Regions from separate parts of the Streptomyces sp. NPDC058683 genome, predicted to be linked through region 1. Evidence: riboswitches for the same ligand, from Rfam matches in the RefSeq annotation. Region 1 holds a riboswitch; each other region holds the start of a gene.

Region 1 (7,073 bases):
CCCCGAACACCACCACCCCCTGGACCAGCGGGATGTCCTGGGTGGTGACCGCCGCCGCGGTCACCCGGCCCAGACCGTCGCGGGAGAACACCGTCTCGACCACCACCGAACCGGCGATCAGCTGCCCGACCAGCAGGCCCACGACCGTCAGCGCCGGCAGCGAGGCGTTGCGCAGCGCGTGCCGCAGGTGCACCCGCCACCGGCCGGCGCCCTTGGCCCGCGCGGTCTCCACATAGGCCTGGTCCAGCGCGGTCAGCAGGCTCTTGGCCAGCACCTGGGCGACCTGCGCACCGGTCGGGATCGCCAGCGTGAGCGCCGGCAGCACCAAACCCTTCAGCCCGTCGTTGCCGAACGCCGGGAACCAGTGCAGCTTGAACGAGAACGCCTCGACGAGCAGCAGCCCCACCCAGAACGTCGGGACCGACACCCCCAGCGGAGGCAGCGACAGCAGCAGTTGCCGCAGCCACCGCCGCGAGGTGTACGTGGCCACCACCGCGAGGCCGCCGCCGAGGACCACCGCCAGCAGCAGCGCGGCACCGGTCAGTTGCAGTGTCTGCGGCAGCGCGTCGGCCAGCGTGGAGGTCACGGGGCGGCCGGTGGAGACCGCGTCGCCGAAGTCCCCGCGTACCGCCCGGCCCAGATACTCCGCGTACTGGACCAGCACCGGCTTGTCGAAGCCGTACTCGTGCCGCAGCTCGGCGAGTTGGGCCGGATCGACCTGCCCCGAGTCCATCCCGGCCCCGGCCATCGCGGAGACCGGGTCACCGGGCAGGAAGTCCAGTACCAGGAACGACACCGTGTAGGCCGCCCACAGCACCCCGACCGCCTGCGCCAGCCGTTTGATCACATAGCGGCGCATCCGTCAGCCGATCCAGGTGTCGTGCAGCTGGACGCGGCTGCCGGAGTCGAATGTCAGGTCGTGCACCTTGTTCGAGACGCCCAGCTGGGTCTGGAGCTCCACCACCGGCACGTTGTACGCGTTCTGCACGATCAACTGCTGCGCCTCGGTGACCAGCTGCTTGCGCTTCGCGGTGTCCGTGGTCGCGGCCTGCGAGGACAGCGCCGTGTCCAGCGGACTGGCGGGTAGGTGGTAGAAGTTGGCCAGCTGGGTCGAGAACGAGCTGCGCAGGATGTCCGGGTCGGCGCGGGTCGTGTTCCCCCACACCACGTCGAAGTCACCCGACTGGAGCGTGGTGGCGAACTGGGTGACCGGGAGCTGCTTGAGCACCACGTCGATCCCGACGGCCTTGAGCTGCTGCTGGACCAGCTCCAGCGCCGGCTGGTTGGTGGCCGAGTTGGGGAACCAGGTGATGGTCAGGCTCAGCTTCTTGCCGTCCTTGGCGCGGATGCCGTCGCTGCCCGCCTTCCAACCGGCCTCGTCCAGCAGGGACTTGGCCTTGGCCGCGTCGAAGGCCAGGTCCGAGGAGAGATCCGTGTAGTCGGGCGTGGTGTGCGCCAGGACGCTGGTCGCCGGCTGGGTGCCGGTCGGGAAGACGGTGTCGGCGATCTGCTTGCGGTCGACGGCGGTCAGGATCGCCTGGCGCACCTTCGTGTCCTTCAGCAGGGGCCGCGCGTTGTTGAGTCCCAGGCCGAACACCACGCCGGGGTTGGCCCGGCTCCGGAGGGCGACCTGGCCGCCCTTGAGCGCCGCCTCGTTGGCCTTGCCGACGCTGCTGATCGCGTCCACCTGCCCGGACTGGAGGCTGCCGGCCCGTACCCCCGCCTCGGGTACGACCTTGAAGACCAGCTTGTCCAGGTAGGCCTCGCCCTTCTTCGACCACAGCGAGGAACCCCAGTCGTACCCGGTCCGCCTGTCCAGGGTGACCGACTGGTTCTGCACGTACTGCTTCAGCACGAACGGCCCGGAGCCGACCACACCGTCACTGCACTTCTGCTGCGGGGACTTCTGTACGCTCGCCGACGACTCGATGCCCAGCGAGTGAGTCGAAGTCGCTTGCAGGAACTGGGCGTTGGGCTGCTTGAAGGCCACCTTGACGGTGAGCGGGTCCACCACGGTGGTGCTCTTGACGCCGCTCAGATAGCCCTGGCCGAGGGTGCCCAGCGCACCGAGGTCCGGTACCGCGTCGAAGTTGTCCTTGACCACCTGCGCGGTCAGCTTCGAGCCGTCGCTGAAGGTGACCCCCGACCGGAGGTGGAACGTGAACGTCGTCGCGTCGGGGCTGATGTCCCAGCTCTTGGCCAGCCACGGCACGATCTTGCCGGTCTTCGGGTCCTGGTCGGTCAGGGAGTCCACGGTCTGGCGCACCGAGTAGATGGTGTCGTTGCTCGCGACCTGCTGCGGATCCACGCAGCCGGCGTCGGATCCCACCGCGAAGGTCAGGGTGCCGCCGGACTTCGCCTGGCCGCTTCCGCTGCCGGATCCGTCGTCGCCCGAACCGCACGCGGTCAGCAGGACGCTGGTGGTCAGGAGCGCGGCCAGGGGCGCCCATCGGGAGGGTCTGAAATCCGGGAGTGCAGTCACGGAGGGCTTTCTCCTACTCGTGTCACCCGGCACGGGGTGCCGGGCTTCGGGGCGCGAGGCACGGCCGTGCAGGGGCGTGCGGTCCCCGGCCGGATCGGCGCCGGCCGGGGAAGCGCTGTGCAGACGGAGGGCAGGTGGACGACACCGGAGACCGGTGGCGAGGGAAGGGCGGCGCGAAGGGGCCGTGGCCGGTGACGGGAGGTCAGCCGGCGGCAGGCGGGCCGGTCAGAGCCGACAGAGGCAGCTGGTCGAGCGCTTCAGATCGATGTGGCGCCGACGCGAGAGCCGGGAGTACGCCGTGGCGTCGGCGGGGGAGGCAGCCGGGTCATCGCTGTGTCGCATGCCGGTCCCTCCTCGTCTCCGGCCCCGGTGACGGGGCCACGCGCTTGCGGGAGTCATCGGTGACCCCGCCGGGCTTTCACCTGGAGCACCCCACCGCGTGGGAGGGTTGCCGGTCAGCGAGCCAGGGCTTGACGCTGACACTCAATGCCGTTGGCGATCGTACGGATCGGTTTTGTCGTACGTCAATGCCGCAACCGGACGCCCTGTTCGAGAAGACGCGACCGTCTCACGCTCCGGGACGCATGGTGGACGCACCTAGTGCCGTGTGCTTTGATCCGGCCATGGAGACCGCAGGTCAGGCACGCACCGTGCTGCTCGACCCGTTCTGGGCGGGCCGTCGCGCCGACCAGTTCGACCAGACCTGTCGCTGACCAATCGCTCCCCTCAGCTCGGTTCAGCTCGGCTCCTTCTCCTCGAAGCGCGTGAACACGCCGCGCAGCCCCTTTTCACCGTCGCGTCCGTCGCGCGCACCCTCCCGACCGCCCCGCCGCAACCCGTCGGAAAGAGAGGCATGGCCGTCAACAGCATCGCTCCGACCGGGGTGTTCGCCGCGCTGCGGGTCCGTGACTACCGGATCTACTGGAGCACGGGCCTGGTGTCCAACATCGGCAGCGCCATGCAGGGTGTCGCGCTGGACTGGTTCGTCCTGACGCTCACCCACAGCGGAACCGCGCTCGGCTGGGTCGCCGGGCTCCAGTTCGCCCCCGTGCTGCTGTTCGGCCTGTGGGGCGGGGTCGTCGCCGACCGCTACGACCGCCGGACCCTGCTGCTGTGGACGGGGGCGGGCGCGGAGGGGCTGCGGTATGTGGCGGCCCGGCCCGAACTCGTGGGCGTGTTCACCATCTTCGGCCTGGTCGCCACCTTCGCGGTCAACTTCCCCACCACGCTGACCCTGTTCGCCGGGCGCGTCTTCGACGTCGGCCCGGGGACTCGGCCTCATGAACACCGCACTGGCCGTCGGCACCGTCGCCGGGACGGTCGCCGCCACGCGTGGGGTCTCGCCCCGGGTACGGACGGTCGTCGTCGGCGCGCTGCTGTTCGGCGGTTTCGAGGCACTCGCGGCGGTCATGCCCACGTACCCCGCCTTCCTCGCCCTGCTGCTGCCCGCCGGCTTCACGCTGATGACGTTGAACACGGCGGTGAGCGCCTTCGTCCAGTCGGAGGTGAGCGACGCCATGCGGGGCCGGGTGATGGCCGTCTACACGGTGATCTCCATGGGCGGCAGCCCGGTCGGCGCCCCCGTCATCGGCTGGATCTCCCAGCACGCGGGGGTGCGCTGGGGGCTGGGCGTGGGTGCGGCCACCGCCGTGCTGGCCGCGCTCGGCGTGGCGCTGTGGCTGACGCGGAGGGCGCGCTCGGCGCCGGCCCTGGATGTGGCGGCCGGGTCGGCCGCGCCGCCCGGGTCGGCCGCGCCGGCCACGCCGCCCGTACCGCCCGCCCCGCCCGTCTCCCGGTCCGCATCGGCGGCTGCGGCATCGCCGACCGGCCGTTCGCCCTCCACCGATCACCAGCCGTCACCTGAACCGTCCACCGGAACAACGCCCCATGACTGACCGTCACACCTGAACCTGCCCCCCGCTCACCGCCGCGCAGGCCGACTGAGCGCACGCGGGAGACGGCCCCGTCAGCCGCTCTCGGCCGGTGTCGGTGTCGGTGTCGCGCGCAGGCGGAAGCCGACGCCTCGTTCCGTCGTCAGCAGAGCCGCGGCACGTGGGCCCAGTTTCCGGCGGATGCGGTGGATGTGCAGGTCGACGGAGCGGCTGCGGCTGCCCGCCCATTCGCCCAGCCCCGAGCGCAGGTCCTCCCGGGTGATGACCCGGCCGTTGCCGCGCAGCAGGGCGGTCAGCAGCCGGAACTCCAACGGGGTCAGAGCGACGGGAGCACCGTCCACCAGCATGCGCTGCCCGCCCGGGTCCAGGCTGATCGGGGACGGGGCGGCGGCCACGTAGGACCCGGGCAGCGTGCCGCCGGGCACCACCGGCAGGCCCGCGGCACGCCAGGCCTCGTAGCCGCCGACGATGTCGGTGGCCCGCACCAGTCCGAGATCGTGCAGCCCGGCCGCGGCCATGCTCGACATGTAACCCTGCGAGCACATGATGATCGCGCGCAGGGAGTGGTCGACGGCCTCCTCGATGCGCCAGGCGCTGCAGGGGTCCAGCCGCCACTCCAGCACGTTCCGGTCCATGACGAGGGAACCGGGGATCTCGCCCTCGGCGCGCCGCACCATGTCCGCGCGGACGTCCACCAGCAGGGCGCCGTCGGCGAGTTCACGGGCCGCGTCCGTCGGGGCCAGCCGCGTCAGGCGGGTACGGGCGCGGACCAGCAGTTCGTCGATCGACGAGTGACCGGTGTCAGGTGCGCCGCCCGAAAGCCCCGCGGTCTGTAGGTGCGCCGGTGGCTGCATGGCGAGCAACTCCCCTGTCGTGCCTCGGAGACGGCCGGTGGTCGTCAGAACCGTGGCGGTGACAGCCGTCGGCGGGGCGCGACAGCGCGCGGCAGGAGTCGGTCATGCCGGAAGTGTACGGGCGCAGTTTTGCGGCGGAGTTTCTCGATTCTGAAACAGATCCCGCATTGTCTGCCGCCGAACTGCGCTGTTATCAATGAGGGGTGACCGCGAACACGCTGCTGACCCGGAGGATCCACGTGGATCTGCTGCGCGTCGGCACGTGCGCCTGTCCGCAGCGCTGAGGCATCCGACCGAGCGCACCGCGCCGGCCTTCTGACGGCCCTGGGCCCCACGCCTCCTCACCCTGCACCTCCCTTCGCCTTTCACCTTTCTGTCTGCACCGCACACGCCCGCGTACAGCTCCCCCAACCTGTGCCGTGCCGCCGGTCGTTCCCTGGAGAACCCATGCCTGCATCCGATGCCGACGCGCTGCCCCAGCACTGGCAGGACGTCCTGCCGGCCGTCCGCACCCGCCGCGGCTTCCTCACCCTGGCCGGTGGCGGCGCCCTGGCCGCCCTGCTCGCGGCCTGCGCGCCGAGCGCCGAGGAAGAGGCCTCGGCCGGGACTCCGGCGTCGGCCACCGGCCCGGCCAGGCGCGGCGGCACGCTGCGCGTGGGAGCCCCGCCGCCGCCCACCGCCCTCGACCCGGTCACGGCGTACGACGGCACCGCGATCGCCCTCTACCAGCTGGTGGCCGAATACCTGATCTGGCTCGACAAGGACTTCAAGCTGGTGCCGCGGCTGGCCACCAAGTGGACCTCGGACGCGACCGGCCGCAAGTGGACCTTCGTCCTGCGCGAGGGCGTCACCTTCTCCGACGGCACGAAGCTCGACGCCACCACCGTGAAGGCGTCCTTCGACCGGCTGCTCGACCCGAAGAGCAAGTCGGCGGCCCTGTCCGCCTTCGACACCGTCCTCAAGTCGGGCGGCGTGACCATCCAGGGCGACTCGACCGTCGTCTTCACCCTCGAACGGCCCTTCTCCGACTTCCCGTACCTGGTCTCGGCCGGCAACTACAACGCGGTGATCCTGAAGCAGGACTACACCGGCGATTTCACCAAGTACGGCATCGGCACGGGCCCCTTCACCCTCAAGTCGTACGACGTGTCGACGGGCGCCGCCTTCGTCCGCAACCCGAAGTACTGGGAGAGCCCCAAGCCCTACCTCGACGGCGTGGACGTCAAGTTCTACGCCGACGACCAGGCCGACCTCGTCGCCCTCCAGTCCGGTGACATCGACGCCCAGTTCCTCAGCAGGCCCGCGCTCGTCGAACCCCTCGGGAACAGCGGGGGCGTCGCCGTCGACAAGGTCAGGGGCACCGGCGTCACCGTGCTCACCCTCCGCGTCGACAAGGCGCCCTTCGACCGGAAGGAGGTCCGCCAGGCCGTCGCCTACGCCCTCGACCGGCCCGCCGTACGCCAGGCCGCCGGCAGTGGACTCGGTGACCTCGGCAACGACCACCTGTTCGCGCCGCTGTTCGCGGCCGCCCCCACCGACATCGCCCAGCGCGCCAAGGACCAGGCCAAGGTCACCGAACTCCTCGGGGCGGCCGGCCTGAAGAGCCTGCGCTTCACCCTCACCTTCGACCCGCCCAGCAAGGACTACGCGGTCACCGTGCAGAGCCAGCTGAAGGAGGTCGGCATCACCGTCGACCTCGACCAGCGCTCCTCGAAGGAGTTCTACGGCGGCGACCAGGCCAAGGACACGCCCTGGCTGTTCACCACCGCCAACCTCGTCGGCTGGGCGGGCAGAGCCGTGCCGAGCCAGTTCATCATCCCCATGGTCAAGAGCAACGGCGTCTGG
Region 2 (7,073 bases), on a different contig from region 1:
CGGCACCGGCCGTATGCCAGCCGCCACCTCGCAGGGCCCGCAGGTCGTCGCGAAGAAGAACATCTACACCCAGGCCCAGATCGACCAGCTCGCGGCGTACATCGCCTCGCTGGGCGCCGGTCCCGAGGTGCCCACCAAGGAGCAGTACGGCCCGGGCGGTGCCGACATCGCCGCGGGCGGCGAGCTCTTCCGCACCAACTGCGCGCAGTGCCACAACTTCGTGGGTGCGGGTGGCGCGCTGACCAAGGGCAAGTTCGCGCCGAGCCTGGAAGGCGTCGCCCCGAAGCACATGTACGAGGCCATGCAGACCGGCCCGCAGAACATGCCGTCCTTCCCCGACACCACGCTGTCGGAGAAGAACAAGAAGGACATCATCGCGTACCTCGACGCGGTCAACAGCCCCAAGACGGTGAACCCCGGCGGTCTCGACCTGGGCGGCCTCGGGCCGGTCAGCGAGGGTCTGTTCGCGTGGATCTTCGGTCTCGGTGCCCTGATCGCGGTCGCCGTCTGGGTCGCCGCTCGGACCGCAAAGGCCAAGAAGTCATGAGTAGCCAAGAGATTCCAGAAGAGAACCTGCCCGCTGAGCAGGGCCACGCGCACGGCGCCGTGAGCATCGCGGACGAGAAAAACCCGTTCGCGGACCCCGGTCTGCCGCCTCACGAGCACCGGATCCAGGACATCGACGAGCGGGCCGCCAAGCGGTCCGAGCGTGTGGTGGCCCTGCTGTTCACGGTGTCGATGCTGGCCACCGTCGGCTTCATCGCCTCCTATGTGACGATCCCGAAAGACAAGTCGATCTTCGTCTTCCCGATCGGTCACATCAGCGCGCTGAACTTCGCGCTGGGTCTGACCCTCGGTGTGGCGCTGTTCTGCATCGGCGCGGGCGCGGTCCACTGGGCCCGCACCCTGATGTCCGACGTGGAGGTCGCCGACGAGCGGCACGCCATCTCGGCCCCGCCGGAGGTCAAGGCCAAGGTCCTGGCCGACTTCAAGGAGGGTGCCAAGGAGTCGGCGCTCGGCCGGCGCAAGCTGATCCGCAACACCATGTTCGGTGCGCTGACCCTGGTCCCGCTCTCCGGTGTCGTGCTGCTGCGCGACCTCGGCCCGCTGCCCGGCACCTCGCTGCGCCACACGGCGTGGTCGAAGGGCAAGCTGCTCGTCAACATGAACACCAACGAGCCGCTGCGTCCCTCCGACGTCGCCGTCGGCTCGCTGACCTTCGCCAAGCCCGAGGGCGTCGAGGAGTCCCAGGAGGACTTCCAGAACGTGATGGCGAAGGCGGCCCTGATGATCATCCGGCTGCAGCCGGACAACATCAAGGACAAGCGCGAGCTGGAGTGGTCCCACGAGGGCATCGTGGCCTACTCGAAGATCTGCACCCACGTGGGCTGCCCGATCTCGCTGTACGAGCAGCAGACCCACCACGTGCTCTGCCCGTGCCACCAGTCCACCTTCGACCTCTCCGACGGTGCCCGAGTGATCTTCGGCCCGGCCGGTCACGCCCTGCCGCAGCTGCGCATCGGTGTGAGCGAGGAGGGCTACCTCCAGGCGCTCGGCGACTTCGAGGAGCCCGTCGGTCCTGCATTCTGGGAGCGCGGATGAGCACTAACGAGAACTCCACGCAGGCATCAGCCGCTGGCGCGGCGGGCCGCGACGAGCGCGGGAAGGCCCCGGCCGGCGAGCGTGTCGCCGACTGGGCCGACGGACGGCTCGGGATCTACTCCCTGGCCAAGTCCAACATGCGCAAGATCTTCCCCGACCACTGGTCGTTCATGTTGGGCGAGGTCTGCCTGTACAGCTTCATCATCATCATCCTCACGGGTGTGTATCTGACGCTGTTCTTCCACCCGTCGATGAACGAGGTGGTGTACCACGGCAGCTACGTCCCGCTCCAGGGACAGCTGATGTCCGAGGCGTTCAGCTCGACCCTGCACATCTCCTTCGACGTGCGCGGTGGTCTGCTCATCCGGCAGATCCACCACTGGGCCGCGCTGATCTTCCTCGCCGGCATGTTCGTGCACATGATGCGCGTGTTCTTCACCGGCGCGTTCCGCAAGCCGCGTGAGATCAACTGGCTCTTCGGCTTCCTGCTGTTCGTCCTGGGCATGTTCACCGGCTTCACCGGTTACTCGCTCCCGGACGACCTGCTCTCCGGCACCGGTGTCCGCTTCACCGAGGGCGCCATCCTGTCGATGCCGATCGTCGGCACGTACATCTCGTACTTCCTCTTCGGCGGCGAGTTCCCCGGCCACGACTTCGTGGGGCGGTTCTACTCGATCCACATCCTGCTGCTGCCGGGCATCATGCTCGGCCTGGTGGTGGGCCACCTGATCCTGGTCTTCTACCACAAGCACACGCAGTTCGCGGGTCCCGGAAAGTCCGAGAAGAACGTCGTCGGCATGCCGCTGCTGCCGGTCTACATGGCCAAGGCCGGAGGCTTCTTCTTCCTGGTCTTCGGTGTCGTCGCGGCCATCGCGGCGACCACCCAGATCAACCCGATCTGGGCCATGGGCCCCTACCGTCCGGACCAGGTGTCCACTGGCGCCCAGCCCGACTGGTACATGGGCTTCGCCGAGGGTCTGATCCGTTACATGCCGGGCTGGGAGATCAACTTCTGGGGCCACACCCTGGTCCTGGGCGTCTTCATCCCGCTGGTCCTGTTCGGTCTGGTGCTGGGCGCGATCGCGCTCTACCCGTTCATCGAGTCCTGGGTCACCGGCGACAAGAGCGAGCACCACATCCTGGACCGCCCGCGCAACGCCCCGACCCGTACCGGGTTCGGTGTCGCCTGGGTGACCGTGTACATGGTCGGCCTGATCGGTGGTGGCAACGACCTCATCGCCACCCACTTCCATCTGTCGATCAACGACGTGACCTGGTTCGTCCGGATCTTCTTCTTCGCCGGACCGGTGATCGCGTTCATCGTCACCAAGCGGATCTGCCTCGGCCTGCAGCGCCGGGACCGCGAGAAGGTGCTGCACGGTCGTGAGACCGGCATCATCAAGCGGCTGCCGCACGGTGAGTTCATCGAGGTGCACGAGCCGCTCAGCCAGGAGCAGCTGCACACCCTCACGGCCCACCACCAGTACGAGCCGGCCCAGGTCGGCGCGGCGGTGGACGAGAACGGTGTCGAGCGCAAGATCAAGGGATCCGAGAAGCTCCGCGCGAAGCTGAGCGGCGCCTATTACGGCGAGGACAACCAGATCCCGAAGCCCACCGTCGAGGAGTACAAGGAGATCACGAGCGGCCACGGCCACCACTGATCGACCGCGTCGCCACGCCACGGTCGAAGGGCCCCCGTCCGGTGTACGGATGGGGGCCCTTCGCCGTGCCCGGGGCTGGATAGGGTAGGCGTGACACTGTTGTTTTGCCGGTACGACCATCAGGAGCGGCCTTATGAGCGCTGTGACCCCCGCTGGAGGCGACACCGCGGCGGGCCGTTCCTGGCCCGAGGTGCTGAACGCGCTGCTGTACGGCCAGGACCAGAGCGCGGACGCGACGGCCTGGGCGATGGACCAGATCATGCGCGGCCAGGCGACCGACGCCCAGATCGCCGGCTTCGTCGTCGCCCTGCGGGCGAAGGGCGAGACGGTCGACGAGATCAACGGCCTGGTCCGCACGATGTACGCGCACGCCAACGTCATCGAGGTACCGGGCCGCACGGTCGACATCGTCGGCACCGGCGGTGACGGCGCCAAGACGGTGAACATCTCCACGATGTCGGCGCTGGTGGTGGCCGGCACCGGGGCGAAGGTCGTCAAGCACGGCAACCGGGCGGCGTCCTCCGCGTCCGGTGCCTCGGACGTGCTGGAGAAGCTCGGCGTCAACCTCGACCTGACCCCGCGGCGGGTCGCCGAGGTCGCCGAGGAGGCCGGCATCACCTTCTGCTTCGCCGTCAAGTTCCACCCGGCGCTGCGCCATGCGGGCGCGGCCCGCGGCCAGCTGGGCATCCGCACGGTGTTCAACATCCTCGGCCCGCTGACCAACCCCGCCCAGGTGCGGGCCCAGGCGGTCGGCGTCGCGGACCCGCGCATGGCACCGGTCGTCGCGGGCGTCTTCGCGGAACGCGGCAACTCCTCCCTGGTCTTCCGCGGCGACGACGGCCTCGACGAGCTGACGACCACCGCCACGTCCCACGTCTGGATCGTCCGCGACGGCAAGGTCACCGAGGAGACCTTCGACCCGAGGGACGCCGGAATCGAGCTGGTCCCGGTGGAGGCGCTGCGCGGCGGCGACCCGTCGTACAACGCGGAGGTCGCCCGCCGGCTCCTGGACGGCGAGACGGGCCCGGTCCGCGACGCGGTCCTGCTGAACTCGGCGGCGGCCCTGGTGGCCCTGGACCCGGGCACCGGAACGCTCGCCGAGCAGATCCGCGCCGGCATGGACAAGGCGGCGGAGTCGATCGACTCGGGCGCGGCCAAGCGGACGCTGGAGCGCTGGGCGGCGGCGACCAACCGGTAGACGCCGGGCCGCAGGAGCATGTGACGCCGGCGCCTTCGGCAGTCCGTCATCCGGACAGAAGTTGCGCGCCGGCGATCACTTCCTCTACTTTTCCATCCAGGTCATGAGTGACAGTCATGAGGCCCCGGCCGACTGTCCGGCAACCCTCCGTCCGTGGCGGGGTGCCCCGGGTGAAGACCAGGCCGCAGGCAGCGAGGTCTGCGGCAAGCGCGGATCCCTCACGCTCATCCGAATGAGCACAGCCCAGGGATCCTGGTCGTCGAGGGAGTCTCCCGTGAGCAAGCGAATGCGCTAGGGCGTCGAGCCCCACTTCCGCGCACCCCTTTTCACTTTCTTCTTTCCTTTCACGGGAGTTCCGCCATGTCCGTCTCCACCGCTGTCTCCGCCCCGTCGGTTTGTTCCCCCCTGCCCGTTCTGGGCCAGGATGTCACCGTCCCGCTCGTCACCGGCGGCGAGGTCACCTACGCCGCCCTCGACTACGCGGCCAGCGCCCCCGCCCTCCAGCGGGTCTGGGACGACGTCGCCGCCTACGCGCCCTACTACGGCAGCGTCCACCGCGGCGCCGGCTACCTCTCCCAGCTCTCCACGGACCTCTTCGAGAACGCCCGCCGGACCGTCGCCGAGTTCCTCGACTGCCGCCCCGACGACCAGCTGGTCTTCACCCGCTCGACCACGGACTCCCTGAACCTCCTGGCCCGCGCGCTCCCCGCCGACTGCCAGGTCTTCGTCTTCGAGACCGAACACCACGCGAGCCTGCTGCCCTGGCAGGACGCCCGGGTCACCTACCTCGACGCCCCGCGCACCCCGCGCCAGGCCGTCCAGACCCTGGAGCAGGCCCTCGCCGACCGCACCGTGTCCATTGAAGGGGGCTACGGCCCGGCCCTGGTCTGTGTCACCGGCGCCTCGAACGTCACCGGCGAGCTGTGGCCGGTGCGGGAGCTGGCCGCGGCGGCCCATGCGCACGGCGCCCGGATCGTCCTGGACGCGGCCCAGCTGGCCCCGCACCACCCGGTGAGCCTCCGCGAGCTGGACGTCGACTGGATCGCCTTCTCCGGCCACAAGCTGTACGCCCCCTTCGGCTCCGGCGTCCTGGCCGGCCGCGCCGACTGGCTCCGGGCGGCCGAGCCGTACCTCGCCGGCGGCGGCGCCAGCCGCAAGGTCACCCGGCGCGAGGACGGGGGAGTGGCCGTGGAGTGGCACGAGAGCGCCGCACGCCACGAGGCGGGCTCCCCGAACGTGATCGGCGCCTACTCGATCGCCGCGGCCTGCAAGGCGCTGACCGAGGCCGGCTTCGACACGCTGGTCGCCCGCGAGCGGTACCTGATCGAGAAGGTGCGGGCGGGGCTGGCCGAGGTCCCCGAGGTCCGGGTCCTCTCCCTCTTCGGCGACGACGCCCCGCGGGTCGGAGTGATCAGCTTCGTGGTGGACGGCTGGAACAGCTCCCACTTCGCCGCCGCCCTCTCCGCCGAGTACGGCATCGGCGTCCGCGACGGCCTCTTCTGCGCCCACCCGCTGGTCAGGACCCTGCTGGGCTCCGACCCCCAGACCCAGGGCGAGTGCGGGGCGCCGGAGGCGGCACCGGGCGAGAAGTCCCTGAACGCGATCCGGGTGAGCTTCGGGGCGGGGACGCCGGACGAGCATGTGGAGCGGTTCGTGAATGCCGTCAAGGAGCTGGTCCGGGATGGCGCGAAGTGGAACTACCGTACGGAGGACGGCCGTTGCGTACCGGCCGTCTGACGGACTGACGTCCAGCCGCGCGTATACGCTTCCTTCGGCAGCTGTACGGAGGGCAGGGGGAGCACGGGGTGGAGGAGCTGCGCGAGACGGACCCTCGGACCATCGGTCCCTACGAGGTCCGGGGCAGACTCGGATCCGGCGGCATGGGCGAGGTGTATCTCGCCGAGGCGCGCGGTGGTCTCCGGCTCGCCGTGAAGGTGGTGCGCGCCGAACACGCGGAGGACCGGACCTTCAGGGCCCGGTTCCGGCACGAGGTGCGGGCCGCGCAGACCGTCGGCGGCACGGGGACGTACACCGCCCGCGTCGTGGACGCGGACACCGAGGCCGTACGGCCGTGGATGGCCACCGAGTACGTGGACGGGCCGAACCTGCGGGACGCGATCCTCGACGGCGGTCCCCTGGCCGGCGGCGCGGTACGGCTGCTGGCGGCCGCGCTGGGCGAGGCGCTGGCCGCGATCCACGCCAAGGGGCTGGTGCACCGGGACCTGAAGCCCTCCAACATCATGCTCGCGCCGGACGGCCCGAGGGTCATCGACTTCGGGATCGTCCGGGCCCTGGAAGGGACCGCGCTGACCCGGACCGGGGTGATCGTCGGGTCGGTCGGCTATGTCTCGCCCGAGCAGATCCGCAACGGCGCCCACGTGGGACCGGCCAGTGACGTCTTCTCGCTGGGCGCGGTCCTCGCGTACGCGGCGGGCGGACGGGAACCCTTCGGCGAGGGGCAGGACTCGGTCGTCCTGCTGCGGATCCTGACCGGGGACGTCGACCTGTCCGCCGTACCGAAGGACCATCTGGAGCTCGTGGAGTCCTGTCTGCGCGACGACCCCGGGGCGCGGCCGACGCCCGCGGACGTGGTCGCGGCGGTGGGGCACACC
Region 3 (7,073 bases), on a different contig from region 1:
GATGCGGCTGCTCTGCCCGGCCGAGTCGTGACCGACGTACGTGCCCTCGGTGACGATCAGACCGACACCGGCGGCGGCCCGGCGGGCGTAGTACGAGATCACGTCCTCGCCGGGGACACCGCCCGGGCTGAACTGCCGGGTCATCGGCGCCATCACGATCCGGTTGGGGACCGTGAGCCCGTTCAGGGTGATCGGACGGGAGAGGATCTCGGCCGCGCGGGAGGCGGGGGGCGTGGTGACGGTCACGTGGGGGGCTCCTCGTGGGTAGGTCGTAGACCGGACGGTATGTGCACGCGCATCGAGTGCACGCACGTGCACAACGACCTGCCCGTACGCACCCATTCCCGTCCCCGCCCGAAAGCCGTGTGACACCGGACACGGCCCCCACGGCCGCCCCGGCCGGCCGACGGGCAACTCCCGCTTCAGTGCCCGCGGTTCCCCGCCGTCGACGCCCGGGCCCCGGTCATCGAGGCAAAAACGCCCGAGGGCGGCACCCCCTGTCGAACAGGGAGTGCCGCCCTCGGTCAGGACAGGCGATCGACCAGGGGTCGATCAGAAGTCCATGTCACCGCCCGGCATGCCGCCCGGAGCGGCCGCGGCGGCCTTCTCCGGCTTGTCGGCGATGACGGCCTCGGTGGTGAGGAACAGCGCGGCGATGGAGGCGGCGTTCTGCAGGGCAGAGCGCGTCACCTTCGCCGGGTCGATGATGCCCTCGGCGATCAGGTCGACGTACTCACCGGTCGCGGCGTTCAGGCCGTGACCCGGGGTGAGGTTGCGGACCTTCTCCACCACGACGCCGCCCTCGAGGCCGGCGTTGACGGCGATCTGCTTCAGCGGGGCCTCGAGGGCGAGCTTCACGATCGCGGCGCCCGTCGCCTCGTCACCCTCCAGCTCCAGCTTCTCGAAGACCGAGGAGGCCTGCAGCAGGGCCACGCCACCACCGGCGACGATGCCCTCCTCGACGGCCGCCTTCGCGTTGCGCACGGCGTCCTCGATGCGGTGCTTGCGCTCCTTGAGCTCGACCTCGGTCGCGGCACCGGCCTTGATGACGGCGACGCCACCGGCGAGCTTGGCCAGGCGCTCCTGGAGCTTCTCGCGGTCGTAGTCCGAGTCGGACTGCTCGATCTCGGCGCGGATCTGGTTGACCCGGCCGGCGACCTGGTCGGACGAGCCGGCACCGTCGACGATGGTGGTCTCGTCCTTGGTGATGACCACCTTGCGGGCCTTGCCCAGCAGGTCGAGGGTCGTGTTCTCGAGCTTGAGACCGACCTCCTCGGAGATGACCTCGCCACCGGTGAGGATGGCGATGTCGTTCAGCATCGCCTTGCGGCGGTCGCCGAAGCCCGGGGCCTTGACCGCGACGGACTTGAAGGTGCCGCGGATCTTGTTGACGACCAGGGTCGACAGGGCCTCGCCCTCGACGTCCTCGGCGATGATCAGCAGCGGCTTGCCCGACTGCATGACCTTCTCCAGGAGCGGGAGCAGGTCCTTGACGGAGCCGATCTTCGAGTTGGCGATCAGGATGTACGGGTCGTCGAGGGACGCCTCCATACGCTCCATGTCGGTGGCGAAGTACGCCGAGATGTAGCCCTTGTCGAAGCGCATACCCTCGGTGAGCTCCAGCTCCAGACCGAAGGTCTGGGACTCCTCGACGGTGATGACGCCTTCCTTGCCGACCTTGTCCATGGCCTCGGCGATGAGCTCGCCGATCTGGGTGTCGGCGGCGGAGATGGAGGCCGTGGAGGCGATCTGCTCCTTGGTCTCGACATCCTTCGCCTGCTCCAGCAGGGCACCGGAGACAGCCTCGACGGCCTTCTCGATACCGCGCTTCAGAGCCATCGGGTTGGCGCCGGCCGCGACGTTGCGCAGGCCTTCCTTGACCAGGGCCTGGGCGAGCACGGTCGCGGTGGTCGTACCGTCACCGGCGACGTCGTCCGTCTTCTTGGCGACTTCCTTGACCAGCTCGGCGCCGATCTTCTCGTACGGGTCCTCCAGCTCGATCTCCTTGGCGATGGACACACCATCGTTGGTGATCGTGGGGGCGCCCCACTTCTTCTCAAGGACGACGTTGCGGCCCTTGGGGCCGAGGGTGACCTTGACGGCGTCGGCGAGCTGGTTCATACCGCGCTCAAGGCCGCGCCGCGCCTCCTCGTCGAACGCGATGATCTTGGCCATGTGAAGTGGTCCCTCCAGGACTGGGGGTGAGTCTTCGGACCGCGCCCGCGCCCGCGACGGACGGCTCGCCGACCCGTGGGTTCCTTGCCCCACCCGGCCTGCGGGCCTCACCGACCCGGTCCATTTTTGTCACTCTCACCTTCAGAGTGCTAACGCCAATGATTAGCACTCGCCCATGCCGAGTGCAAGCGCCTCCGGGAGACTGGGCCGCGCCCCGGCCCCGTACCGGGCCGCCCCCGCGGGGCGCACCGGCCCGCTCGTCCCGGGCATGCCAAAGGGCTCGTAACCCATGACTCCCCATGGGATACGAGCCCTCCGACAAAGAAAGAAGAACGACGCTGTCAGTCGGCGCGTGCTTCAGCTGGTCGCGAGCCGGACCATGTCCGCCTGCGGCCCCTTCTGGCCCTGCGAGATCTCGAAATCGACCCGCTGACCTTCCTCCAGGGTGCGGTAGCCGTCCATCTGAATCGCACTGTAGTGGACGAAAACATCCGCACCACCGTCGACCGCGATGAAGCCGTACCCCTTCTCCGCGTTGAACCACTTGACGGTGCCCTGAGCCATGCCTAACTCCCCTATTACTGGCCCTTGCACAGATCCACACTTCGCGGATCCGGGTCAGACCTCACCCCCCACAGGTTTGGGGGCGTGCGCCGGAACGCGTCGACCGCGGCTGAATGTATCTGTCCAACTGCCGTCTGCAACAGGTCAATCGGACGAGAATTCTGGACGGGAAGGGTCCGGAATGTAGCAAGAATTCGGCCGAATTCAGGGCAAGTCGGGCCCCATAAAGGCCGCAAAAGCCGCATATAACCCGCGCACTTTGGCTACTTCTTATCGGGTCAGCGGTATCGAATACGGGGCCCCCGACCTGGAGATCGGGACCGCGTTCCCCAACTCTACCGCGCTCAACCACACAGAATTGCCCCCTCCGCTTCTCTCACGGAGGGGGCAATCAAATGAACACTCGGTGATGGCTGTTACCGAAGGTAATGTTCGGTCATACGGCCATCACGACAGCCAGGTCAGCGGGCTCGCCGGGCGGTCGCCGGGGTCAGCCGCCGGCGACGGCCGGGATGATGGAGACGCCGGCGCCGTCCGGAGTGGCCGTCGCCAGGCCCTGCTCGAAGCGCACGTCGTCATCATTGACGTACACATTCACGAACCGGCGCAGCTTGCCCTCGTCGTCGAGAACGCGGCCGGCGATCCCGGTGTGGTTCTTGTCCAGATCGGAGATGACCTCGCCGAGGGTGGCCCCTTCGGCACTGACTTCGGCCTGACCACCGGTGTAGGTGCGCAGGATGGTGGGGATGCGAACGGTGACGCTCACGTTTAAACCTCCGGTTAGAGCAACGCCCTGGTTTTCTGCGGCTGACTTAGGCGAGCCCGGCCTCACGGAACGAATCGAGAGTGGGCCGAATAGTCGCCGTAAGCCCGGTCCCCGCCACGGCGTCCAGTGTCTTCAGTCCATCACCCGTGTTGAGCACGACAACCGACTTCGCCGGGTCGATCAGCCCATTCTCAATGAGCTTCTTGGTGACTCCGACCGTCACCCCGCCGGCGGTCTCCGCGAAGATTCCCTCGGTCCGCGCGAGCAGCTTGATCGCGTCGACGACCTGCTCGTCGGTCACGTCCTCCACCGCACCGCCGGTACGGCGCGCGATGTCCAGGACGTACGGCCCGTCGGCCGGGTTGCCGATGGCGAGGGACTTGGCGATGGTGTTCGGCTTCTGCGGCCGCACCACGTCGTGGCCCGCCTTGTAGGCCACCGACACCGGCGAGCACCCCTCGGCCTGCGCACCGAAGATCTTGTACGGCTTGTCCTCGACGAGCCCGAGCTTGATCAGCTCCTGCAGCCCCTTGTCGATCTTCGTGAGCTGCGAGCCGGAGGCGATCGGGACGACCAGCTGGTCGGGGATCCGCCAGCCGAGCTGCTCGCAGATCTCGTACGCCAGGGTCTTGGAGCCCTCCGCGTAGTACGGCCGCAGGTTGACGTTGACGAAGCCCCAGCCCTCGCCGGCCGAGTCACCGATCAGTTCGGAGCAGAAACGGTTCACGTCGTCGTAGTTGCCCTCGATGCCGACGAGCTCGCCGCCGTAGATCGCGGCCATGACGATCTTGCCCTGCTCCAGGTCGTGCGGGATGAACACGCAGGAGCGGAAACCGGCCCGGGCGGCGGCGGCACCGACCGCGCCGGCGAGGTTGCCGGTGGAGGAGCAGGAGAGCGTGGTGTAGCCGAAGGCGCGCGCGGCCTCGACGGCCTGGGCGACGACCCGGTCCTTGAAGGAGTGCGTCGGGTTGCCGGAGTCGTCCTTGACGTACAGGCCGCCGGTGACGCCCAGCTCCTTCGCCAGGTTGTCGGCCTGGACGAGCTTGGTCCAGCCCGGGTTGATGTTCGGCTTGGTCGCCACGTCCGCGGGGACGGGCAGCAGCGGCGCGTAGCGCCAGATGTTCGCGGGACCCGCTTCGATCCGCCTCCGCAGCTCCTCGGTGTCGTAGGCCGAGAAGTCATACGCGATCTCGAGCGGGCCGAAACACTCCTCGCAGGCGAACACCGGGCCGAGCGGCACACGGTGGCCGCACTCGCGGCAGCTCAGGGCGGTGGCCGGACCGAGGTCGACGGTCGTGGAGTCGGTGGTGGTCGCAGCAGTCTGCACAGCCATGTGAGGCGAGGCCCTTTCTCCTCATCTTCCCCACGACGCATTTCGCCGTGAGACGGATTTGGCACCTTCCCTAGCCGGGAGCCTCGCGAGTGATCGACATTGATCAGCGATCCACGAGTAACCGACTGGAGGGTTGCCGGGGCTTCATCGGGCCGTTTCCCTCTGCCCCTCTGGATGAGCGGTATGCGGTTGTCAACGCTCGGTGACCTCAGGACATGCGATGGTCATCGGCGTTGTTCAAGACTGTAACCGAAGGCCAGGACAGTTGAGATAGTCGTCCGAACCGCGAGATGGATCACACCTCGCAGTGTGACCGTGACAGTGAGGAGCCGCTGACTGTGCTGGAAGAAGTCGAGCGCTGGCTGGCCACCCGCTCCTGGTCCATGAACGACCGTCCGCTGCACCGGATACTCGCCGCCAAGCAGCGCACCGGTCAGTCCGTCTCCGTCGTGCTGCCCGCGCTCAACGAGGAGGAGACGGTCGGCGACATCGTCGCGATCATCCGTCACGACCTCATGCGGCAGGTGCCGCTCGTCGACGAGATCGTGGTCGTCGACTCCGGTTCCACCGACCGTACGGCGGCGGTGGCCGCGGCGGCCGGCGCCCGGGTCGTCCACCGCGACACGATCCTGCCGCGCATCCCCGCCGTCCCCGGCAAGGGCGAGGTCCTCTGGCGCTCCCTCCTGGTCACCACCGGCGACATCGTCTGCTTCATCGACGCCGACCTGCGTGACTTCTCCTCCGACTTCGTCACCGGGATCGTCGGCCCGCTGCTGACCGACCCGGACGTCGACCTGGTCAAGGCGATGTACGACCGCCCGCTCGCCGGCTCGGCCGGACAGGGCGGCCGGGTCACCGAACTGATGGCCCGCCCGCTGCTCAACATGCACTGGCCGCAGCTGGCCGGGTTCGTCCAGCCGCTCGGCGGCGAGTACGCCGCCCGCCGCTCCCTCCTCGAACAGCTCCCCTTCCCGGTCGGCTACGGCGTGGAGCTGGGCATGCTGGTCGACGCCCTGCACCTGGTGGGGCTCAACGCGTTGGCGCAGGTCGACGTGGGGGTCCGCAAACACCGCCACCAGGACGGCCAGGCCCTCGGCCGGATGTCCGCCGCGATCTACCGCACCGCGCAGCTGCGGCTGGCCCGCGGGCACCTGATCCGCCCTTCCCTCACCCAGTTCGAACGGGGCGAGGACGGCTTCGAGCCGCGCACCTACTCCGTGGACACCGAGGAACGGCCGCCGATGGCGGAGATCGCCGAGTACGCCGAGCGCCGGGTGGCGTGACTTCTACGTACGGCCGTATACGGCGGCGCGTCGGGCACGGCCGTACGTTTGAGCGTTTCCGGGCCGGGCTAGGTTGTGGCGTATGGCTTCCACCAGCGGTGCTGAGGTGCTGGTCGCGTCCAACCGCGGCCCGGTTTCGTATGAAGTGGGCGACGGCGGTGCCCTGCACGCCAAGCGGGGTGGCGGCGGGCTGGTCTCGGGGCTGTCGGCCATCGGGCCGGACGCGAACGCGGTGTGGGTGTGCGCGGCGCTGAGCGACGGCGACCGGGAGGCGGTACGGCGGGCCGAGGGCGGCCGGCTGCCGGCCGGGGACACCGGCGGGCAGCAGGTCCGGATGCTCGACATCGACCCGGACGTGTTCTCGGACGCGTACAACGGCATCGCGAACTCGGTGCTCTGGTTCGTCCACCACATGCTCTACCAGACCCCGCTGGAACCGGTCTTCGACGCGGAGTTCCGGCGGCGGTGGGCCTCGTACCAGGCCTACAACCAGGCGTTCGCCGAGGCGCTGGCGCAGGAGGCGGGCGAGGGTGCGGTGGTCGTCATCCAGGACTACCACCTGGCGCTGGCCCCGCGGATGCTGCGCCGGCTGCGGCCGGATCTCCGTATCGGCCATTTCTCCCACACCCCGTGGGCGCCGCCGGACTACTTCCGGCTGCTCCCCGACGACATCGCGGCGGAGCTGCTCGGCGGGATCCTGGGCGCCGATCACGCGGCGTTCCTGACCCGGCGGTGGGCGGACGCGTTCGTGGCCTGCTGTCATGCGGTGCTGGGCCCGGGGATCCCGGCGGCCGGGGAGACCCGGATCGGGGTGCACGGGCTGGGGGCCGACGCGGACTTCCTGCGGAAGCGGTCGCACGAGCCGGACGTGGACGAGCGGATGCGGGCGCTGCGGGAGGAGATCGGCGAGGGCCGCAGGACGATCGTCCGGGTGGACCGGACCGAGCTGTCG
Region 4 (7,073 bases), on a different contig from region 1:
CCGTCCAGGTTGACGGGTTCGGCGAGATCCGGGGTCACCGAGGTGAGCAACTGCACGCTGGTGAAGGGGAACAGCAGGTGCAGCCGGTCCCGGGGCGGCTCGCCGGGCCCCAGCACCTCCCGGTCGTAGCTGATGACCGGCTCGCGTACGACGATGTACATCCGCTGGCAGAGATAGGCGCCGTTGTCCGGACGGCTGTGGTCGAACTTGCGCTCCGTGACCTTGACCAGTTCGGCCCGGTGCCCGAAGGGGCACAGCCGGCCGGCGTACATGACCCGCACGTAGTGGTCGCGGCCGAGGGACGCGCGGTGCCGCCACTGGGTGACGTCGAGACCGGCCGGCGGTCTCGGCCAGCGGCCGGTCGAGTCCAGGCCGCCGCCGAGGCTGGACAGGGTCAGCCGGGTCAGGTCCACCGGCTCCGGCGGCCGGTCGCCGGTGAGCGCGAAGTTCGAGGTGAGGTGGACCAGTTGGTGGCGGTCGCGGGAGTCCAGCGCCATGCGGAACTCGTACTGGCCCGCCGGGGGCGGCGTGACCCGGTCCGGAGCGAAGCCGGGGTCCCGGGTCCATACGGCCCGCGCGGACTCCTGGCGCAGCCCGGTGTGCCAGAGGGCGACCCGCTCCTGTGGCTGCGGCGGGTCGAGCGCGACGGTGTGCGTCCAGCGGGCGTCCTGGGTCGGCGACAGCAGCAGGCGGTACGGCAGTTCGATGCCGGTGCGCGGGTCGGCGGGGTCGGCGAGGGGGTTCTGCGGGCCGGGCGGCGGCTGGGCCGGGGCGGCGGTCGGCGGGCCGCCGGCTCCGGTCAGCGCGGACAGCGCGTTCTCCGCGCCGTACCGTGCGGTGAGTTCGGCCAGCGTGCGGACCGCTCGCAGGACATGTGCGGCAGGCCGGCCGGCCAGGGTCTCGGCGAGCCGTGCGGTGGCGGCGGGTGCGGCGGGCGCCCGCGCGGCGTCGACCACGCGCAACGGCAGGGTGCGCATCGCGGTCAGCAGACCGGCGGCCGAGTAGTCGATCCGGTCCTGCGCGCCGACGGCGAAGACCAGGGCGCTGCGCCCGGCGATCCGGGCGCGCACGGGTGGTGCGGTGTGGGGTTCCCCCGTGACCGGGCCGCCCTCGGCGGGCAGTCCGGGGGAGGTCTCGAAGAACGCCTGCTCGGTGAGGTGCTGAGGGCCGAGGTCGACCACGATCCAGCCCTCGACCGCCGGGTCGGCTCGCTGGAGTGTTCGCCTGCCGAGCAGGGGATCGTCGAGGCGCAGCCCGGGAAAGGCGAACCTCAGGTCCAGCAGATCTTCCGCGCGTAACAGCCTGATCGGTGCCGGAGTGGGATTCGATGAGGTCACCAGCCGCTCCTGCCCGGGTGAAGGGAGTCCGCCCCGAGCGACGACCGTAGCCTCGGCCCAACATGTAGATCAATGTGCTCATTCACTCGTAAGGGTGATGTTGGGTCGAGGTGCATCCGAACGAGTGAATGAGGTTCAAGCGTCTTGACGGGGTTCAGGTGACGCGACCGGCATGCATAGCTTGCGGACTCCGGTACGGCGCCGCACCCCCCACCCCGACGTAGCGTGAGCCCGTCACCGTATGCCCGCCCGCAGTACCGGGAGTCCCCGATGGCCCGCTCCGAAGCCCGCGTCACCACCGACCGCCCCGCCCGCTACGCCAAGCAGCTCGCCGCACACCTCGGCCGGCGCTCCCGGACCAGCTGGGACGAGGAGACCGGCACCGGCGGGATCGTCTTCCAGAACGGCACCGGCACCCTCACCGCCACCGAGGGCGCCCTGCTGCTCACCGTGGAGACGGACCCCGAGAACCTCGATCTCCTGGAGGGCGTCGTCGGCCGCCATCTGGTCCGCTTCGGCGCCCGCGACGAACTCCTCGTGGAGTGGCACCGCGACAACGGCGAGCCGGGCACCACCCAGCGCAACCCCGAGGACCCGACGCCGCACTGAGCTAGTCGAACTGGCTCGGCAGCGGTGCCGGGGTCTTGCCGGACAGGACGTCCTTGAGGCGCTGGGCGCCGGTCTGCACGGCCAGCGCGGTGCTGTCGTGGTCGACACCGGACAGGCCCCCGTTGGTGACCGCCGCCCCGGAGGCGCCGATGCGCAGCACCGCCACGTCCGTGGTGTAGGTGGCGGACTGGCCGTTGGCGTTGCCCTGGACGGTCACCGTCAGCGCCTCGCGCGCGTCGCCCGACTTCGGCACCTTCGCCGAGACGACCTGCACGGTCCTCTTCCCGCCGTCCTTGCCCGTGGCCGTGAACTGGGCGCACTCGTCCGGCAGCGTCTTCAGCCAGGCCAGCGTGGCGTCCAGGTTCGCCGAGCCGTAGTCGCCGACCTGGTACAGCATCCGGGCGTCCTCCGAGGTGAACCCGCGCAGCCCGGAGGCGCCGGAGGCGCGGCCGAGGAGGCTGTCGGAGTAGAGGCCGTCCAGAAGGTGCTGGCAGTCGGCGGCGTCGGACTTGGCGGTGAGGAAGTCGGCCACGTCGACCTTGCCGATCAGCATCGTGTTGCGCCAGGTCGCCGCGTCGGTGGCCAGCTGCCAGTTGTCCTCGATGTCGGCCGGTGTGATCAGCGCGGCCTGCGCGCCCGCCCCGGTGAGAGCGGGGGTCGCCGACGGGGACGCGGGGGAGTGCTCGCCGGCCGGCGAGACGGGCACGGCCTCGGGGCTGCCGCTCCCGTCCGTACAGGCCGCCGTGGCGAGCAGGGTCCCCACCGCCAGGGCCGAGACCAGAACACGCACGGGTCGGGACGGACGGATCATCGCGACTGCCTCCTCGGGAACGCGGTCCGTCGCTCCGCGGGGCAGCGGTGCTGCGTCACTCCGCGGGCGACGGCGGTACGTCCCTCCACGCCACCATCCGGCACCGCCGCCGACCACCCGCGCGTGTCGTTCGGGTGAGCGTCATGATCCGGGAGCCGTGATCCGCACCTTCCGGCTGCCGCAGCGCGGGCACACCGCGTCGGTGAGCGGCGACCGCACGGCCCGGCCGGCCTCGTCGACGTACTCCAGGGTGCTCTGCAGGTCCGGGTCGGCGATCGGGTCGGTGAAGAACACCGCCTGGAAGGTCGCCTCCCAGGCCTCGCCGCACCGCCCGCAGCCGAACGCGAAGGTCTCGGGCACGGCACCGGGCACGGGTCCGGGACCCGGGGGCTCGCTCATCGCATCCGGCTCCTGTCGCTCGGCCTGCGTCTCCAGCGGACCGCCGCTTCCGCCCGGCGGCAAGCCGGGGCCGGGTGTCCCAGGCGTGGACGCCCTCTTGACGGCACGCGGAGGCCGATCGACACTCCAGGTGGGAATCCTAGTGAAAAGGTAGGGAAAGATGGGTCGGCTGCGCACGGTCACCGGCAGACAGCGCCGAGAGAGCCGTACGCCCTGCCCCGTCCCGCTGCTCACCTCCCGCCTGCACATCGACCTGCTGCGTGTGTGCAGCGCCATCAGCCGTACCGGCTGAACCCCCGCTCCCGGCCGTACCGGCCGAGCGCCCGCCGTCGGCCGCATCCGCCGAACGCCCACCCACCGACGAACGCTTCCGCCGCGCGTACGTCCGCGCGTCCGCACCCCCGGGGAGACGTATGTCCATCACTCCGCTCGCCGCCCTCCCGTCCGTCCGGACCACCCCCGCCTTCCGAGGGCGCATCGGCCGGGACGCGCGCAGCGGCCACTACGCCGTGCCGCGCCGCTACCGGCTCCACCTCGCCACCGCCTGTCCCGCCGGCCTCCGCATCGCCGTCGGTCACAGCCTGCTGGCCCTCGACGACTGTTGTCCGGTCACCTATCTGCCCGCCCTCCCGGACGGTCCGGACGGGAGCCACACGGCGCTGCGCCCGCTGTACGAGGCGAGCGCCCACCACTACTCGGGACCGGCCCTCGCACCCGTGCTCAGCGACGACTGGTCCGGCCGTATCGTCAGCACCCACAGCCGCGACATCCTGCGCGACCTGGACCGCCACTTCGGCGACGGCGTCACCCGGCTGTACCCGTGCGGTGCCGAGGCCGCGATCGAGGCGGTCGAGCGGCTGTGCGCCGAGGACATCGAGCAGGCGGCCCAGCACGCCGGCCGAGAGGGCGGCGACCCGGAGGCGCTGGAGGTGCTGCTCGCCGCCCTGGACGAGCTGGAGCGCCGGCTGACCGGGGCGGAGTTCCTGGTCGGCGGGCAACTCACCGCGGCGGACGTCGAGTTGTGGGTGACCCTGGTACAACTCGACACCGTGCACCGCAACCACCTGGACGCCTCCGCCGTGCACCGCATCGCCGGCCACCCGGTGCTGTGGGCCTACGCCCGCCGGCTGGCCGCCCATCCGGCCTTCGGCGCCCACCTCGACCTCGACGGCATCGCCCGCCGCCACCACGGCCGTTGCCAGGGCCTGGAAGCCGCCGGCGCGGCCGTCCAGATCCTGGACTGGGCGGGCCACGCGGCGGACGCTCCCGGCGCTCCGCGCAGGTGAGAGCGGTCCGAACCGTTTCGCCAGTCGGACAGGCGTTGACATTCGTTCGGGCAACTGCGTTACTTGCGGACCAGAACGGTCAAGAGCGTCAGCATCAAGCCCTGGCTTGCTGACCGGCAACCCTCGCATCGCGGTGGGGTGCCCCAGGTGACGACCGGACCGATGACGTTTCGGCAAGCGACGATTCGGTAAGCGCGAGGCCCCCCGGGGGGGCCAGCATGACAGTGACAGGTGACGGACATGTACGCAGTTTCCGGGACGGCCCAGCGCCGCACCTCGGGCTGCGTACACCCGTATCCGAGCCCGCTCGTCGCGGACCGCGTCGTCGACCTGCTCCGTGTCAACAGCGCCCTGTGTAGCGCGTGTACCGCACCGGGCTGTGCCCGCTGCCGGGTCTGACCAGGCTTTTCGCCGGCTTCCCGCAGCTTCGCGCCTCAGCGTCCCCGTCGAGACACCGGCCGCCCGGTGTGCCGCCGTCCGCCCAGCCCCCCTGCCCCGCGCGCCCCCGTGCACCGTGCCGCCCGCCCGCAGGTGGCCCGGTCGTGCGGTCCCGGCCGTGGGACCCGGGGTGACCGACTCCGCCGGAGCCCGCCATGACCGAACCCCCAGGCACCGTGTCCCTCGCCGAGGCACCGCCGCCCACTGACGAGACGTCAAAACCCTTTAGAACACAGCGAGTTCAGCCGCTGCGCCGCCCCGGCCGGTGGATCGCCACGGCCGTCGTCCTGGTGGTCGTCGCGCAGTTCGCGCACGGACTGGCCACCAACCCCTTCTACCAGTGGGACCGGTTCCGCTACTGGTTCCTGCGGCCCACCATCCTCGACGGGCTCGTCATCACCCTCGAAGTCGCCGCGCTCAGCGCCGTGCTGGGCCTCCTCGGCGGCGTCGTGCTGGCCGTCGCCCGGCTCTCCGGCAGCCCCGTGCTGCGGGCGGTGAGCTGGACCTACACCTGGCTGTTCCGCTCGATCCCGCTGATCGTCCTGCTGATCTTCCTCTACAACTTCTCCGCCCTGTACCAGACGTTGAGCCTGGGCGTGCCCTTCGGCCCGTCCTTCGTCAGCTTCGACGAGACGAAACTCGCCACCGACCTGGTGGTCGCCGTGATCGGCCTCAGCCTCAACGAGGCGGCCTACGCCGCCGAGGTGGTGCGCGGCGGCATCCTCTCCGTCGACCAGGGCCAGCACGAGGCGGCCGCCGCACTCGGCCTGCCCAAGAGCTACCAGTTCACCCGGATCGTCTTCCCGCAGGCCCTGCGCTCCATCGTGCCGAACTACGTCAACCAGCTCATCGGGCTGATCAAGGGCACGTCCCTGGTGTTCTACGTCTCGCTGCTCGACCTCTTCGGCTCGGTGCAGTCCATGGGCAGCACCTATCCCGGTGACATCGTGCCGCTGCTGCTGGTGGCCACCGTCTGGTACCTGATCCTCACCAGCGCCGTCTCCGTCGTCCAGTTCTACGTCGAGCGGCACTTCGCCCGCGGCGCCACCCGCACGCTGCCGCCGACCCCCCTCCAGAAACTCCGCACCGGCCTCGGCGACCTGCGGGAACGGATACGCCGGGAGGCCGCCGCATGACCACCGCACCGGACATCGCGCCCGCCGCCCTGGAGATCCACGAGGTCCACAAGTCGTACGGCGCCCACCGCGTCCTCGACGGCGTCGACCTGACCGTCCGCCCCGGCGAGGTCACCGTCATCCTCGGTCCGTCCGGATCCGGCAAGTCCACGCTGCTGAGGGTGGTCAACCACCTGGAGAAGCCCGAGAGCGGCTACGTCAGCGTCGGCGGCGAACTGGTCGGCGTGAAGCGCCACGGCGACCGGCTCAAGGAGCTGAGCGAACGCGCCATCCTGGCCCAGCGCAGCCGGATCGGCTTCGTCTTCCAGAACTTCAACCTGTTCCCGCACCTGACGGTCCTCGACAACGTCGCGGCCGCCCCCGTCGCCACCGGAAAGCTGACCAGGCCCGAGGCCCAGCGGCTGGCCAAGGAACTCCTCGAACGGGTCGGCCTCGGCGAGCGCGTCGGCGCCTACCCGCGGCAGCTGTCGGGCGGCCAGCAGCAGCGCGTCGCCATCGCCCGCGCTCTCGCGCTGCGCCCCGGCATCATCCTCTTCGACGAACCGACCTCCGCGCTCGACCCCGAGCTGGTCGGCGAGGTCCTCGCCGTCATCAAGGACCTGGCCTCCAGCGGCACCACCCTGGTGATCGTCACCCACGAGATCGGCTTCGCCCGCGAGGTCGCCGACCGGATCGTCTTCATCGACGCCGGAAGGATCGTCGAACAGGGCCCGCCCGCCGAGATCCTCGACAACCCGCAGCACGAACGGACCCGCGACTTCCTCCGCAAGGTCCTCTGAACCACCCCCTCCTGAACCCCCTGAACCACCCCCCTTTCACCTGTCACTGAGACACGAAGGACAGCCATGCCCACGCTCCTCTCCCGACGCAGCCTGATCCGCGGCCTCACCACGGCGACCGCCGTAGCGACCCTCGCCACCGGGCTCGCCGCCTGCGGGGGCGACAGCGACGCCGCGACCACGACCGACAGCGCCAAGAGCGGCGAGGTCGTCATCGGACAGGTCTCCAACGGCGCCGCCCAGCAGACCACCGTCAAGGTCTCCGAGGTCAAGTCCAT

Evidence for each region. A riboswitch is a leader RNA that binds a small molecule or an ion and turns the genes downstream of it on or off. The one in region 1 is predicted to bind S-adenosylmethionine.
Region 2: another riboswitch for S-adenosylmethionine. It lies ahead of ACFWXC_RS42670 (aminotransferase class V-fold PLP-dependent enzyme); the one in region 1 lies ahead of ACFWXC_RS27105 (putative leader peptide).
Region 3: another riboswitch for S-adenosylmethionine. It lies ahead of thrC (threonine synthase); the one in region 1 lies ahead of ACFWXC_RS27105 (putative leader peptide).
Region 4: another riboswitch for S-adenosylmethionine. It lies ahead of ACFWXC_RS02945 (amino acid ABC transporter permease); the one in region 1 lies ahead of ACFWXC_RS27105 (putative leader peptide).

The regions. Positions count from the first base shown of each region.
Region 1 is NZ_JBHXSK010000025.1:67,876-74,948, forward strand. It holds gene ACFWXC_RS27095 (ABC transporter permease) at 1-859, opposite strand, end outside; gene ACFWXC_RS27100 (ABC transporter substrate-binding protein) at 863-2,482, opposite strand; gene ACFWXC_RS27105 (putative leader peptide) at 2,708-2,824, opposite strand; SAM riboswitch class IV at 2,860-2,973, opposite strand; partial or broken gene ACFWXC_RS27110 (MFS transporter) at 3,336-3,593, shown strand; partial or broken gene ACFWXC_RS27115 (MFS transporter) at 3,754-4,377, shown strand; gene ACFWXC_RS27120 (winged helix-turn-helix domain-containing protein) at 4,449-5,228, opposite strand; gene ACFWXC_RS27125 (putative leader peptide) at 5,432-5,512, shown strand; gene ACFWXC_RS27130 (ABC transporter substrate-binding protein) at 5,676-7,073, shown strand, end outside.
Region 2 is NZ_JBHXSK010000055.1:59,335-66,407, reverse strand. It holds gene ACFWXC_RS42690 (c-type cytochrome) at 1-547, shown strand, start outside; gene ACFWXC_RS42685 (Rieske 2Fe-2S domain-containing protein) at 544-1,602, shown strand; gene ACFWXC_RS42680 (cytochrome bc complex cytochrome b subunit) at 1,599-3,263, shown strand; gene trpD (anthranilate phosphoribosyltransferase) at 3,397-4,461, shown strand; SAM riboswitch class IV at 4,561-4,677, shown strand; gene ACFWXC_RS42670 (aminotransferase class V-fold PLP-dependent enzyme) at 4,822-6,198, shown strand; gene ACFWXC_RS42665 (PQQ-binding-like beta-propeller repeat protein) at 6,267-7,073, shown strand, end outside.
Region 3 is NZ_JBHXSK010000024.1:113,423-120,495, forward strand. It holds gene ACFWXC_RS26500 (NADH:flavin oxidoreductase) at 1-246, opposite strand, end outside; gene groL (chaperonin GroEL) at 553-2,175, opposite strand; gene ACFWXC_RS26510 (cold-shock protein) at 2,533-2,739, opposite strand; gene ACFWXC_RS26515 (MoaD/ThiS family protein) at 3,230-3,505, opposite strand; gene thrC (threonine synthase) at 3,552-4,838, opposite strand; SAM riboswitch class I at 4,857-5,019, opposite strand; gene ACFWXC_RS26525 (glucosyl-3-phosphoglycerate synthase) at 5,177-6,121, shown strand; gene ACFWXC_RS26530 (trehalose-6-phosphate synthase) at 6,204-7,073, shown strand, end outside.
Region 4 is NZ_JBHXSK010000002.1:186,095-193,167, reverse strand. It holds gene ACFWXC_RS02975 (hypothetical protein) at 1-1,337, opposite strand, end outside; gene ACFWXC_RS02970 (DUF2218 domain-containing protein) at 1,608-1,946, shown strand; gene ACFWXC_RS02965 (hypothetical protein) at 1,948-2,757, opposite strand; gene ACFWXC_RS02960 (hypothetical protein) at 2,899-3,156, opposite strand; gene ACFWXC_RS02955 (putative leader peptide) at 3,317-3,448, shown strand; gene ACFWXC_RS02950 (glutathione S-transferase C-terminal domain-containing protein) at 3,570-4,442, shown strand; SAM riboswitch class IV at 4,520-4,643, shown strand; gene ACFWXC_RS02945 (amino acid ABC transporter permease) at 5,036-6,016, shown strand; gene ACFWXC_RS02940 (amino acid ABC transporter ATP-binding protein) at 6,013-6,795, shown strand; gene ACFWXC_RS02935 (transporter substrate-binding domain-containing protein) at 6,862-7,073, shown strand, end outside.